Regions from separate parts of the Exiguobacterium sp. s35 genome, predicted to be linked through region 1. Evidence: predicted binding sites of a transcription regulator. Region 1 holds the regulator's gene; each other region holds the start of a gene.

Region 1 (3,176 bases):
CTGCGATTTTCATATGAGTCGTCTCTCCTTTTATGTTAGACAGTACGTTTCTTTTCACATTGTGATAAACATCACATTTACTTCTTGACCTTAGTGTACTATTTCACAATATAGGATTCAATGACTATGCTCACTATTTCACGTAAAAGTGTCTAAAATTTGAACAGTATGAACTTCCAATTGAACTATAGTGTAGTGCACATAAAAAAGCATCGTCCCATTTACGGAACGATGCTTATTTCTCATTCATCTGTTTCATTAAATCCATCTGTTCTTGCACCATCGCTTCTTTCTCCCGACGTAGCACTCCTTTGTAGGCGACGCGTGAAATCGATAAACTGATTTCATATAGGAAGAAGAGTGGCAACGATACCATAAGGTGCGATGTCAAATCCGGCGGTGTGATGAATGCCGCGACTACGAATAGCGCGAAGTACGCATACTTACGAATCTTCGATAAGAAGTATGGTGTCACGACACCAATCCGGGTCAAGAACATCGTCACGACCGGCAATTGGAACAATAGACCGAACGGGATCGTCAGTTGCAACAAGAACGTGAAGTAATTGTTGGCTCCGATGATTTGTTCGAGTCCGAGGTCTTGCCCGAGGTCCGTCGAGATATCGAGGACGAGCGGGAACAACCAGTAGTAGGCGAACGCAAGACCGATCAAGAACAATCCAAAGATGATCGGGATGTAGGCAAGCGTGCCTTTCCGTTCATTCGGATGCAGACCGGGTGCGACAAACGCCCACACTTGATACAGTAGGAATGGGCTCGCCGCAATCAGGCCGATGATGAGCGCCAAGTTCAAGTAAATCATCAGCGGGTCCGCGACCCCAAAGGCGTTCAGTTCGAGCCCGCGTTCGACGAGATCTTCTTGCAAGTAGGCGAGTACATATTTGACACTCGGCAAAGCCATCAAAAAGAAGGCAAAGACGACAAATGCAGATAGCATCAGTCGTCTTCGCAGCTCTGTCAAGTGATCGGTAAGTTCCCGCTCTTGATCAGGTTGATGATTCATGGCTTACTGCTCTTTCTTTTCGATAGCTTTCTTGTCGTTCTCGTCGTGCTCGTTCATCATGCCGTTCGTTGCATTTTTGAACTCACGAAGCGTTTGTCCGGCCGCGCGACCAAACTCCGGTAATTTCTTTGGTCCGAAGATGATGAGCGCGATGATGGCGATGATGAATAGACTCGCCCCACCCGGAATTCCGACGACGAGTGATGATGCTAGTAATTCCATTATTGATGGACCCCCTCAGCGGTTGGATAGTGTTGCATAAAGTAAATGAGTGACTGCAGCTCAATCGACAAATCGATGTGATGAACGCGAACCGTGTCCGGTACGGTAAGTCGTGCCGGTGTGAAGTTCAAGATGCCCTTGATGCCGAAACGCACCAAGTCGTCTGCGACGGACTGCGCATAGGCAGAAGGTACCGTCAAAATCGCGACGTCAATCTTGTTTTGCTCCATAATCTGTTCCATCTCATCGACGTGATGAATTGGGACGCCTGACATCGTCGTGCCGACTTTTGTCTCGTCTGCGTCGAACCCGACGACGATATGTGTGTTATTGTTTTTAAGGAAGTTATAGTTGACGAATGCCGTCCCAAGGTGACCGACCCCGACCAAGGCGACATTCGTAATCTCGTCCTGATTCAGTGTCTTTCGGAAAAAGTCTAACAGATACTGCACGTTATAGCCATATCCCTTTTTACCGAGCGCACCGAAGTACGAGAAATCACGGCGAATCGTAGCCGAATCGACCTTGACCGCCTCACTCAGTTCTGCTGAAGAGACACGTTGTTTCCCTGACGCATGCAGGCTTTGAATAAATCGATAGTATAGTGGCAACCGTTTGGCTGTCGCTTGTGGAATCTTTGGTTCGTTTTGACTCAACGGAAAGAGCCTCCTTTTTACGACACGTTACAAACGAATCTGAATTTCATACACCTTGATTGTAAACGAATTCACATGACCACTCAACGAATATACCTAAAATCGCTGAAAAATACAGTATACTAAATAGAGAGAAAGGGGTTTTTTCACTTGATCCTACTGCAAGTCAATAACTTATCCAAATCCTTCGGCGTTGAGCCGATTTTAGAAAACGTAAAACTCGAAATCCAAGAAGGCGAACGCGTCGCCCTCGTCGGTCGTAACGGGGCCGGTAAGTCGACGCTTTTGAAGGTCATCGCTGGTGAATATAACTATGACTCTGGGGACATCATGAAGCCGAAAGACGTCACGATCGGCTATCTCGCCCAAGACTCAGGGCTAGAATCCGATGAGACCATTTGGAACGAGATGCTCACCGTCTTCACGGGCTTAATCGAGCAAGAAAAGACGCTCCGTCGCATGGAAGCAGATATGGGCTCGGAACGGATTTTAAATGACGCTGCGGCGTACGAACGTCTCCTCTCTTCTTATGATGAAGAGCAGCATACGTTCAAAGAACGTGGCGGATATCAATATGAAGCAACGATCCGCTCGGTCCTCCACGGAATGCGTTTCTATCCGGACGATTTCGAGCGTCGCATCGACACACTCTCCGGTGGACAACGGACACGCCTCGCCTTGGCGAAGATGCTCCTTCAAAGTCCCGACCTACTCATCTTGGACGAGCCGACGAACCATTTGGACATCGAGACGCTTGCCTGGCTTGAGAAGTACTTGAGCGGCTATAAAGGTGCCGTCCTCATCGTCTCCCACGACCGGTACTTCCTCGACCGTGTCGTCTCGGTCGTCTACGAGCTGTCGCGTCACCGCAGTCGTCGCTTCGTCGGGAACTATACAAAGTATCTTGAACAGAAGGCCGCCCTCTACGAACAAGAAAAGAAGCAGTTTGAGTCGCAGCAAGAAGAGATTGCCAAGATGCAGGACTTCATTCAGCGAAACATCGCCCGAGCGACGACGACGAAACGTGCGCAAAGCGTGCGGAAGCGTCTCGAGAAAGTCGACCGCCTCGATGCTCCAGATGGTGACGAGCGCAGTGCCGTCCTCTCCTTCTCCATCAAACGCCAAAGCGGAAACGATGTATTGAGCGCGAGTGACCTCGCCATCGGATATGAGGACGCAATCGCCCAACATCTTCGCTTCCAGCTACAACGCGGTGAATCGGTCGCCCTCGTCGGCCCGAACGGAGTCGGTAAGTCGACATTACTTAAAGTGTT
Region 2 (3,176 bases), on a different contig from region 1:
TACAATCCGGGTTTCAATATCTTAAAAAACAGCGTGTTTTATGGACCATTGCGCTCCTCGCTACTTTTCTTAATTTCTTTTTTGTCGCATCCGAAGTCTTATTCCCTATTGCTGCCTTACAAGAAATCGGGGTATCACCTCTTCAGTTCGGATTTTTAGAAAGTATGTTCGCCATTGGGTTTTTAGTCGCTTCATTACTACATGCATTACCATTCTTCAAAATTAAGTACCGACTTTCAACGATGAGAAGTGCCTTAATTGCTTTAAGCTTACTTTTTATCGGTCCAGCCATCCCACTTTACTTTACATTCAACGTATTGCCCGCTATCTTATTCTTTTCATTTTTCGCTTTATTGAGTGGCCTCTTCGTTATTCGAGCCAATATTCCGATTCAGATGTATTTACAAACGAACACAGATCCCAATTATCTAGGTCGTGTAATGGGAGTCCTCGAGTCACTTGCAATGGGAATCACACCACTTGGGTTCATTCTTTTCGGGTTTTTAAGCGATTTAATTCCAGTCGCTCTTCTCTACACCATCTGTATGATTTGTTTGCTTAGTCTCACTTTGATTTCCATGCATCGCATCCGTCACGATATCCAAGCAGAACGAGCAGAAGTCCAGTCGATCGAACGCATCTCGTAACGAAAAAAGACATCGAACGAATCAGTTCGATGTCTTCTCTGTTGACGGGAGTACCCGTTTTTCTAATAAAAATGGTCCGAATGGGATGACCGATGCCATGACGGCAAGCGTCAGAACTTTGAAGCCCCAACGGAAGCGCCATGCCATGTAAACGGCTGCGAGCACGTAGGCAACAAACAAGAAACCATGTGCAGCGCCGACGATGCTGACCGCGAGTGGAATACCCGCCATATATTTCAGTGGCATCGCGATGAACAGTAACAACAAGAAGGACACACCTTCTGTGTAGCCAAGCCATTTAAAATGAGTCGTAGTCATATGCGTTCTCCTTTATCTCTGTAGGCTATATCTATCGTAGCCGAAACATGAGAGGTTTGTCACAGGAGAGTGCATAAAAGTTACGAGGCTATTTGACGATTTGGTGAACGATGCAATACTTTTGTTTCGACGAAGTTGCGAAGGAACAAGCCATCGACTCCGATTTTTCCTGCGTTATGTCCAGCAACCAAAATCAATACAGATACGATCAACATCGTCGGGTTCGTACTGACCGTCCCTGAGAGCAAGAACGCCATGTTCATGACAAGACCGAAGAACGCCGCGCTACGTGTGAGTGCACCGAGCAATAACCCTAACCCGACCAAAAATTCACCATAAGGAATAAGGACATCGAATAATCCGGCGTTCGGAATCGCAAAGTTTTCTAAGAATGCAGCCCACCATCCCGCGACGGCTGGATGCTCTCCAGTCGCGAGCGTCACCGCGTTGTTTAAGAAACCTTCCGTTCCAAAGCCACCTGTGATTTTACCCCAACCTGCTGTTAACCAATGATAACCGAGCCATACACGTAACACCGTCAAGATTGCCGTAGCGATGTTATGATTTTGCCAAAATTTCGTGAACATGATGATTCCTCCCTTTCAAGAAGTTGAATAAATGAATAATGTGATTACATTCACAATATAACACCTATGTTCACTATTTCACATATGTATTTTGCTTTGTTCATGATTCGTCCATATGTACGTCACACTCTATTCACATCCAGCAAAAAGACGCCTACTCGAGGCGTCTTTGAGAAGTTTACAATGTTACTTCTTGAGGTGGCTGCCCTTTTTTGTTCATCACACGCATCGATTCTGGTTCGATTTTGAGAATGACCAATTTCGGATCGTCCGGACCATCAAACCAGCCCTCGAGTTTGTCGTTCCACACTTTTTCTTTCATCGATTCATCGTCTGACACAGTCGCTTTACCTAAGATTTCTAAGTAGGTGTCTCCCACTCCATCTCCATCATAACCAATCAAAATATGCGTATATGGATTCTTCTCTAATTCCTCTACCTTATCTGTATCATTCGAGGTTGCTGTATAGAGCGTGAAATCATCATGGAAAAATGTCATGTATCGACTATGGGGCTTCACCTTATATACGGTCGCCATCGTCCCTACATCACTTGAATCTAGGATCTTCAAAGCTGTTTCTTTTGCACTCATTCCAAATTCCTCCTTCATGATTTGTCGCTCGTATACTGTTCCCTCAAACTACACGATTAAACACAAAAAAACCTGCTCGCCGATGCGAGCAGGTATCATATTCCTTAGAAAGGAAGATTAGATTTTTTCAACGTTAGAAGCTTGTGGTCCACGAGCTCCGTCTGTGATTTCGAAAGTTACTTCTTGGCCTTCTTCAAGTGTCTTGAAGCCGTCGCCTTGGATTGCTGAGAAGTGTACGAATACGTCGTCTCCGCCTTCCATTTCGATGAAGCCGTAACCTTTTTCTGAGTTAAACCATTTTACTTTACCTGTGTTCATGAATGAACCCTCCTGAAATAAACGCTATGCGTTATAGTAGTGCCTTACTAGAAAAAACTTGACCAAAAAAAATACAAGCCTCTGGATTATCTAATGAAAAATAATCCCAAGCACTTGTGAATTATGATTCCAGCTATTCTTAATTAAGCACATATTGAATATAACACGACTAGATGCTTCTGTCTAGTAAATACTTCTGATTGCTAAAAAACAAGGTGAAACGGGTACATGCTAGAGAAGATGATGCTAGGAGGATCTATTATGAAAAACGCAAGAGAGCAACAATCAATCGCCTCGATGATCGCTTCTTATTCGGATTGGTCTGAAGACCTGATTCATCAATCACTCGAGTGGCACCGAGCGACACGCGAAAAGTCTTACTCAGCGCAACAACTGTCCATACCTTGCCGAATTCCATTGACGGAACGCATTGCTCCTGTCCAAACATCACTTCCGCTCGAACAAATCGATGGAATCGTTCGTCCTGTTTGGATGCGGCGACTCGATGCGGAATATTTGAATCTGATACAGGTCACGAAACAACGCGTCGACGTGACGGACTATGGGGCCGTCGGAGATGGTAAAACGGATTGTACCCTCGCCTTTCGTCTCGCCCTCCGTTCCAACCGTCGTGTCTTTGTCCCAGCAGGCGTGTATATCGTTCGAGGTATTCGCCTCCCTTCCAACTGTGTGCTAGAAGGTGCCGGTCAAGAT
Region 3 (3,176 bases), on a different contig from region 1:
GTGAATCGGTGAGTGTTGCTGAGACGAGTGCAAGTTGACGCTCATGCGCAGTATGCTTGATGATGCGTTCTGCCGCTTCTGTCAAACCGCTATCGATGATTTGGTCGGCTTCGTCTAAAATGACGGTATGTGTCTCATGGAGCTTCAGCTTTTTCTTGTCAATCAATTCGACGAGACGTCCCGGTGTCCCGACGATTAAATGCGGCTTTTTCTTGATTCGATCGATTTGACGTTTCAATTCGACACCGCCAATGAACGAGCCGATGCGAACATCGCCTTTTTCGGTGAAACGTTGTGCGACCTGTTGGATCTGCATAACAAGTTCACGAGTTGGAGCGACAACGACAACTTGGATTCGGTCGTTCGATGGATCGATTTTTTCAATCGCTGGGAGCAGGTAAGCGAGTGTTTTACCCGTTCCGGTCGGTGCCTCGATTGTCACATCTTTTCCATCTAATAGTAGGGGAAACGCTTCTTTTTGGACCGGCATCGGCTCGTTAAAGCCCATCCGTTCCCACGTCTCGTTAATAAAAGGTTTTGTAAAATTCATAATAGGTCTCCTTATCTTTAGGCAAAAACAAAGGAAGCGAAAGCGCTCCCTCGTCAAATATAGCGAACATGCTCCTGGCCATCTTCCATTGAAGAACGTAACGTCTGTGTATACGTTTGACCGTCTTCGATGAGTTGGATGTGGGCATCCGCGCCTTCTGCTGTCAATTCAACTTTCTCAATCGTGAATCCTTGATAAACGCGATACTGTAACTCGGACGTCATTTTCTCGAACGGTTTCAGTTCCGGATGTGTCGTGATGACATGGATTGGACGCGACAAAAGTCCGGCGAGTAATTGGTCGCGATAATCGATAAAATCTTCGTTCTCGATGTCATCGTCAAAGCGAATCCAAAACCCTCCATCTTCAAATTCTGTGATAAATCCATCACGCTTTTCACCGGCTTCGTCGACCTTTAGTGAGATGCGATCGCCGACTTGAAAGGCGTGGCTTGGTGTTAATGGTTCGTACGTCATGAGTAGAACCCCTTCCTCTTATACAATGTTCTGCCTTCATTGTGTCTGATACGACACAAAAATTCAAGTTCTAACCGAGTGATGTGAGATTTATCACCCCAAAAACTGTATAGTTCGTCACAGAACAATCAAATTAGTACAGATCATAGTTCGACCCTAATGAAATGGGATTCAGCTGTTTCAAACTATATAATTAATCGAATATAACAGTTTGTAAAACGCTTTCAAAAACGGCTATGTCATCACGTTCATAAGATTGTTACAAGTTTCACAAGACTGTAAAACATATTGTTCACGTTTTCACGTACACTCACAGTATAGATAACACGCAGTTACTTTCGAGAATGAGGAGTGAATCAACATGGCAACCGAAATCAAATCTGCATGGTCAGGTTTTGTCCCTGGTCAGTGGACGAATGAAGTCAATGTCAGTGAGTTTATCCGTTTGAACCGTCATGAATACACAGGGAACGATACGTTTTTAGCAGGTCCGACAGAAGCGACAAACGTTCTTTGGAACCGTGTGATGGAACTGACAAAAGAAGAGCGTGAACGCGGAGGCGTTTGGGACGTCGATCAACACACACCATCGACAATCGTGTCGCATGGACCAGGTTACTTAAACAAAGAATTAGAGAAAGTCGTTGGCGTTCAGACGGATGAGCCGTTCAAACGTTCGATTCACCCGAATGGCGGGATTCGCATGGTGGATGCCGCACTAGAATCATATGGTTTCGAGCCAGATGAAGAAATCACAAAAATTTACTCAGAGATTCGTAAAACACATAACCAAGGTGTCTTCGATGCCTACACGCCTGAAATGCGGGCCGCTCGTAAATCAGGGATCATCACAGGTCTTCCGGATGCGTACGGTCGTGGACGCATTATCGGTGACTATCGCCGCGTCGCGCTCTACGGAATTGATTTCTTGATGGCAGAACGCAAAAAAGACTTGGCGAAACGGGGTGGATTCTTATCTGAATCAGACATCCGTGACCGGGAAGAACTATCGGAACAACTGCGTGCGCTTCAAGAACTTAAACAACTTGGGGCAGCTTATGGATTTGACCTCGGTCGCCCTGCTGAAAACACGCAAGAAGCGTATCAATGGGTGTACTTGGCATACCTTGCTGCAATCAAAGAGCAAAACGGTGCCGCGATGTCACTCGGACGCGTCTCGACATTCCTTGATGTGTACGCTGAACGTGACCTTGAAGCTGGTCGTTTAACAGAATCGGACGTTCAGGAAATCGTAGATCACTTCATCATGAAGCTTCGGATCGTCAAATTCTTACGGACACCAGACTATAACGAACTGTTCTCAGGTGACCCGACTTGGGTAACGGAGTCAATCGGTGGGATGAGTGAAGATGGTCGCTCGAACGTCACGAAGAGCTCGTTCCGATTCTTACATTCACTCACGAACCTCGGTCCTGCTCCAGAGCCGAACTTGACCGTTCTCTGGTCGACGAAGCTACCAGAAGGCTTCAAACAATACTGTGCGAAAATGTCGATTGAAACATCGGCGATTCAATATGAGAACGATGACTTGATGATGCCACAATTCGGTGACGACTATGGTATCGCATGTTGTGTGTCACCGATGAAGATCGGAAAACAGATGCAATTCTTCGGTGCGCGTGCAAACATGGCAAAAGCCCTTCTTTATAGCATGAATGGCGGACGTGACGAGAAGAGCGGTGCTCAAATCGCTCCTGCTTGGGAGATGAATGCAGAAGATGTGCTCACGTACGAAAAAGTATATGCCGACTTTGACCGTACACTCGACTGGTTGGCAGAACTATACGTGAATACGCTCAACGTCATTCACTTCATGCATGACAAATATGCGTACGAACGTATCGAAATGGCACTTCACGATCCAGAAATCTTACGGACGATGGCTTGTGGGATTGCCGGTCTCTCTGTAACGGCAGATAGTCTTTCAGCAATCAAATACGCAAGCGTCAAACCGGTCCGTAATGAAGAAGGAATCATCGTTGATTTCGAAACAGAAGGCGATTTCCCGAAATTCGGTAACAATGACGACCGTGTCGACGCAATCGCCGTCGAACTCGTCGAATCGTTCATGGAAAAAGTACGGAAACATAAAACATACCGTGACGCGCTTCATACGCAATCGGTCCTTA
Region 4 (3,176 bases), on a different contig from region 1:
ATGAACAATCGACAACAAGTGGATCAAGTCATCCATCATCGGTTGTTCGCAACAGAGATATGGAAAGAAAGCCAGACGGTTGCTGTGACATCGTCACTACCGCTTGAAATCGATACGTCGCCAATCATTCATGAGGCGTTTGAAGCAGGAAAAACGGTGTGCGTCCCGAAAGTAACGGAGCAGGGGTTAACGTTTCATATTATTCATTCGGTAGATGACCTTGAGACGGGCGTCATGAATATTTTGGAGCCGACGACCCCGCCAACAACGAAAACCATCGACCTCTGTCTTGTGCCGGGAAGAGTATTTGACCGTTCAGGATATCGAATCGGTTGGGGCGGAGGATACTATGACCGTTTTTTACGTACATATGAAGGGGAGACGGTTTCATTGGCTTACTCGGTTCAACTTGTCGATCAAGTACCGACGGAACCACATGATCTACCTGTTCAGTGGATTGTGACAGAAAAGGAGATGATTCAATGTTCGCCATTTTTGTTGTAACTTGTATCGTCGCCTTTCTCGGGTATCGGTTGCGCTCTTTGACGCTCTCGGGAGCCATCTTGACTATAGTGACAGGGGTGTTGATCGGGTTATCGTTTGGTTGGTTCGGCCTCTATTTACTCGGTGTGTTTTTCTCGACGTCTTCTCTTGCATCGAAATATCGATCTCGCGATAAGCAAAATGTAGATGAGATTGTCGAAAAAACGGGAGCACGCGACGCCATTCAAGTGTTAGCAAACGGTGGGGTAGGGATTCTTTGTGCCCTCGGTTACTTACTGACAGATAATCTCGTCTACCTTTATATGTACATCGTGTCTATTGCGGCAGCGACGAGTGACACATGGGGGTCTGAATTCGGTGTCCTCGCAAAACGTAAACCGCGTTTCATGTTCACTTTTAGAGAAGTTGAGCCGGGAACGAGCGGTGCTGTCTCAACGTTTGGGACAGTCATGTCGATTTTAGGGGCATTCGTGATCGTCTGTTCTTCTCTTCTGTTTGTCGAATTGGATATGGCATTACTGTTGACGCTTTGGGGAATCGGACTGAGCGGGAGCGTCATCGATACATTGCTCGGGGCGACTGTTCAACGGAAGTTTCGCTGTACGGTTTGTGGAAAGCTGACGGAAAAGAAAGTTCATCATCAAGTTCCTACAACGTATGTGTCAGGATGGCGTGTGCTAGGGAATGATGCAGTCAATTTTTTATCCGTTCTTGGAGCGACGTCTATTTGTTTTTTGGTGTTCGGATGAGGGTAGTACAGAAAATGAAGATGTTTCAAATGAATGTGAAAGTTGTCACAATATCGCCAAAGTGAAAACGGTTTCCACTGTAGTTAGGGTTTGTGAATGATGTTACAATCTTGTTGTAACAGAGATAACAAAAACATGAAACAGATTGATCGAAGGGTGGAGAATCAATATGGAAACATTAAATCATGCTAAAGTAACGCGCGTCGCACTCGTAGGGGCAGGGGCAGTTGGAGCGAGTTTCGCGTACCAGTTAACGACAGCAAGCCTTTGTGAAGAACTCGTCATCATTGACATCAACAAGGCAAAAGCAGAAGGAGAAGCGATGGACTTAAACCACGGCGTCTCGTTCGCTTCTTCACCGATGCGTGTGTGGGCAGGAGATTATGCAGACTGTGGTGTAGCAGACATCGTCGTCATTACTGCAGGTGCACCGCAACGTCCAGGGGAAACTCGTCTTGACCTTGTCGAGAAAAATGCGAAGATCATGAAGTCGATGATTTCAGATATTATGGATTCTGGTTTTGATGGCATTATCATTATCGCCTCAAACCCTGTCGACATTATGACGCATTTGGCATGGAAGTATTCAGGACTTCCTAAACATCGCGTCTTCGGCTCAGGTACCGTACTCGACACGTCTCGTTTACGTTATATGCTTGGCGACTATTTCAATGTCGACCCACGTAACTGTCATGCTTACATCATGGGTGAGCACGGTGACACCGAGTTTGCTGCTTGGAGCAATGCTCGTATTTACGGAAAGTCTGTTGAGCAGTTGCTTGAAGAGCATGATGAATATAACTGGCAAGACCTTGAAGACATTTATGTGAACGTACGTGATGCGGCTTATCACATCATCGAACGTAAAGGTGCGACATACTATGCCATCGGCCTCGGATTACTCCGTCTGGTCAAAGCGGTCCTTCGTAACGAGAACACATTGCTGACAGTCGGTGCTCACCTTGATGGGGAATACGGTTTACACGATATTCATATCGGGGTACCAGCCATCATTAACCGTCAGGGCGTGCGAGAAGTCGTTGAGATTGAGTTGTCAGAAGAAGAACATCAAAAAATGCAACATTCAGCTAACGTTCTCATGAAAACGATGGAGCCTGTCTTGTAATTGTCGTATTTGAATGACCTGCAGCCTTAAAGGTTGTGGGTTTTTTTTGTACGTTTTGGGCAAGCCGTGACTTTGTCGTGAGGTACAACGTGATTTACAATAGAATGAGAGAGGAGGGGTTTTGTTGGCGACTTGCTTCTGGGAAGGCATTTATCAAGCGATCGAGAACGGTGGGCGGATTGAAGGGATATTAGAGCCGTCTCGTGCAGTCATCTTGTTTGATACAAAAGCAGGTGATCGCTATGACTTATACGTTCAAACTGAAAAAGCATGGGCGAATCATGTCGGTACTGACATTAACGCAATCTTGAGCGCTTTTCGTCTATCTCGTATTGGACGAAAGCGTTTGACGATTCACATATATGGCGACCGTCTCGTTGATGAAGAGCGAGTCGACTCCATGACGTTCCCAATTCCGGCGAGAGTGACATTATCTCGCTCGATTTGTACACCTACGATGGAGGACGACCGTTTTCGATTGCTCGCGGTCGCAATGGATCGAAAGAAGAAAGCGGAGTTAAAGAAACGATTCTCCTTTGGTAAACCGCAAATAGTGTACGGATTAATGTTCATCACCTTTTTAGTCATGTGGCTAGCTGAATCAGTCGGTTCGACATTCGACCCGAATACGTTGATCGCATTTGGTGCGAAAGTGAACCCGCTCATCGAAGAAGGGGAATGGTGGCGGTTAATTACGCCAATGTTTCTGCATATCGGATGGTTCCATTTTGCCATCAATATGTTTGCGCTCTGGTCACTCGGTCCGCTCGTTGAACGGATGTATGGCTCCATCCGCT

The links. The regulator Rex, encoded in region 1, represses fermentation and respiration genes when NADH is low (regulators of the CRP and FNR family bind a similar motif). The targets are predictions, from matches to a motif close to TTGTGAAATATTTCACAA.
Region 2: the regulator Rex is predicted to act here: its motif matches at 1,591-1,608, upstream of KNO75_RS11360 (DoxX family membrane protein).
Region 3: the regulator Rex is predicted to act here: its motif matches at 1,283-1,300, upstream of pflB (formate C-acetyltransferase).
Region 4: the regulator Rex is predicted to act here: its motif matches at 1,287-1,304, upstream of KNO75_RS05385 (L-lactate dehydrogenase).

Annotation. Positions count from the first base shown of each region.
Region 1 is NZ_JACSKI010000004.1:11,130-14,305, reverse strand. It holds gene KNO75_RS13235 (FAD-dependent oxidoreductase) at 1-13, opposite strand, end outside; gene tatC (twin-arginine translocase subunit TatC) at 236-1,024, opposite strand; gene tatA (twin-arginine translocase TatA/TatE family subunit) at 1,028-1,246, opposite strand; gene KNO75_RS13220 (redox-sensing transcriptional repressor Rex) at 1,246-1,902, opposite strand; gene KNO75_RS13215 (ABC-F family ATP-binding cassette domain-containing protein) at 2,053-3,176, shown strand, end outside.
Region 2 is NZ_JACSKI010000002.1:186,388-189,563, reverse strand. It holds gene KNO75_RS11370 (MFS transporter) at 1-647, shown strand, start outside; gene KNO75_RS11365 (DUF3817 domain-containing protein) at 669-965, opposite strand; gene KNO75_RS11360 (DoxX family membrane protein) at 1,046-1,552, opposite strand; gene KNO75_RS11355 (pyridoxamine 5'-phosphate oxidase family protein) at 1,731-2,144, opposite strand; gene KNO75_RS11350 (cold-shock protein) at 2,262-2,462, opposite strand; gene KNO75_RS11345 (glycoside hydrolase family 55 protein) at 2,724-3,176, shown strand, end outside.
Region 3 is NZ_JACSKI010000003.1:132,264-135,439, forward strand. It holds gene KNO75_RS12710 (DEAD/DEAH box helicase) at 1-550, opposite strand, end outside; gene KNO75_RS12715 (hypothetical protein) at 604-1,026, opposite strand; gene pflB (formate C-acetyltransferase) at 1,388-3,176, shown strand, end outside.
Region 4 is NZ_JACSKI010000001.1:1,027,445-1,030,620, reverse strand. It holds gene KNO75_RS05395 (5-formyltetrahydrofolate cyclo-ligase) at 1-504, shown strand, start outside; gene KNO75_RS05390 (DUF92 domain-containing protein) at 483-1,253, shown strand; gene KNO75_RS05385 (L-lactate dehydrogenase) at 1,423-2,379, shown strand; gene KNO75_RS05380 (rhomboid family intramembrane serine protease) at 2,504-3,176, shown strand, end outside.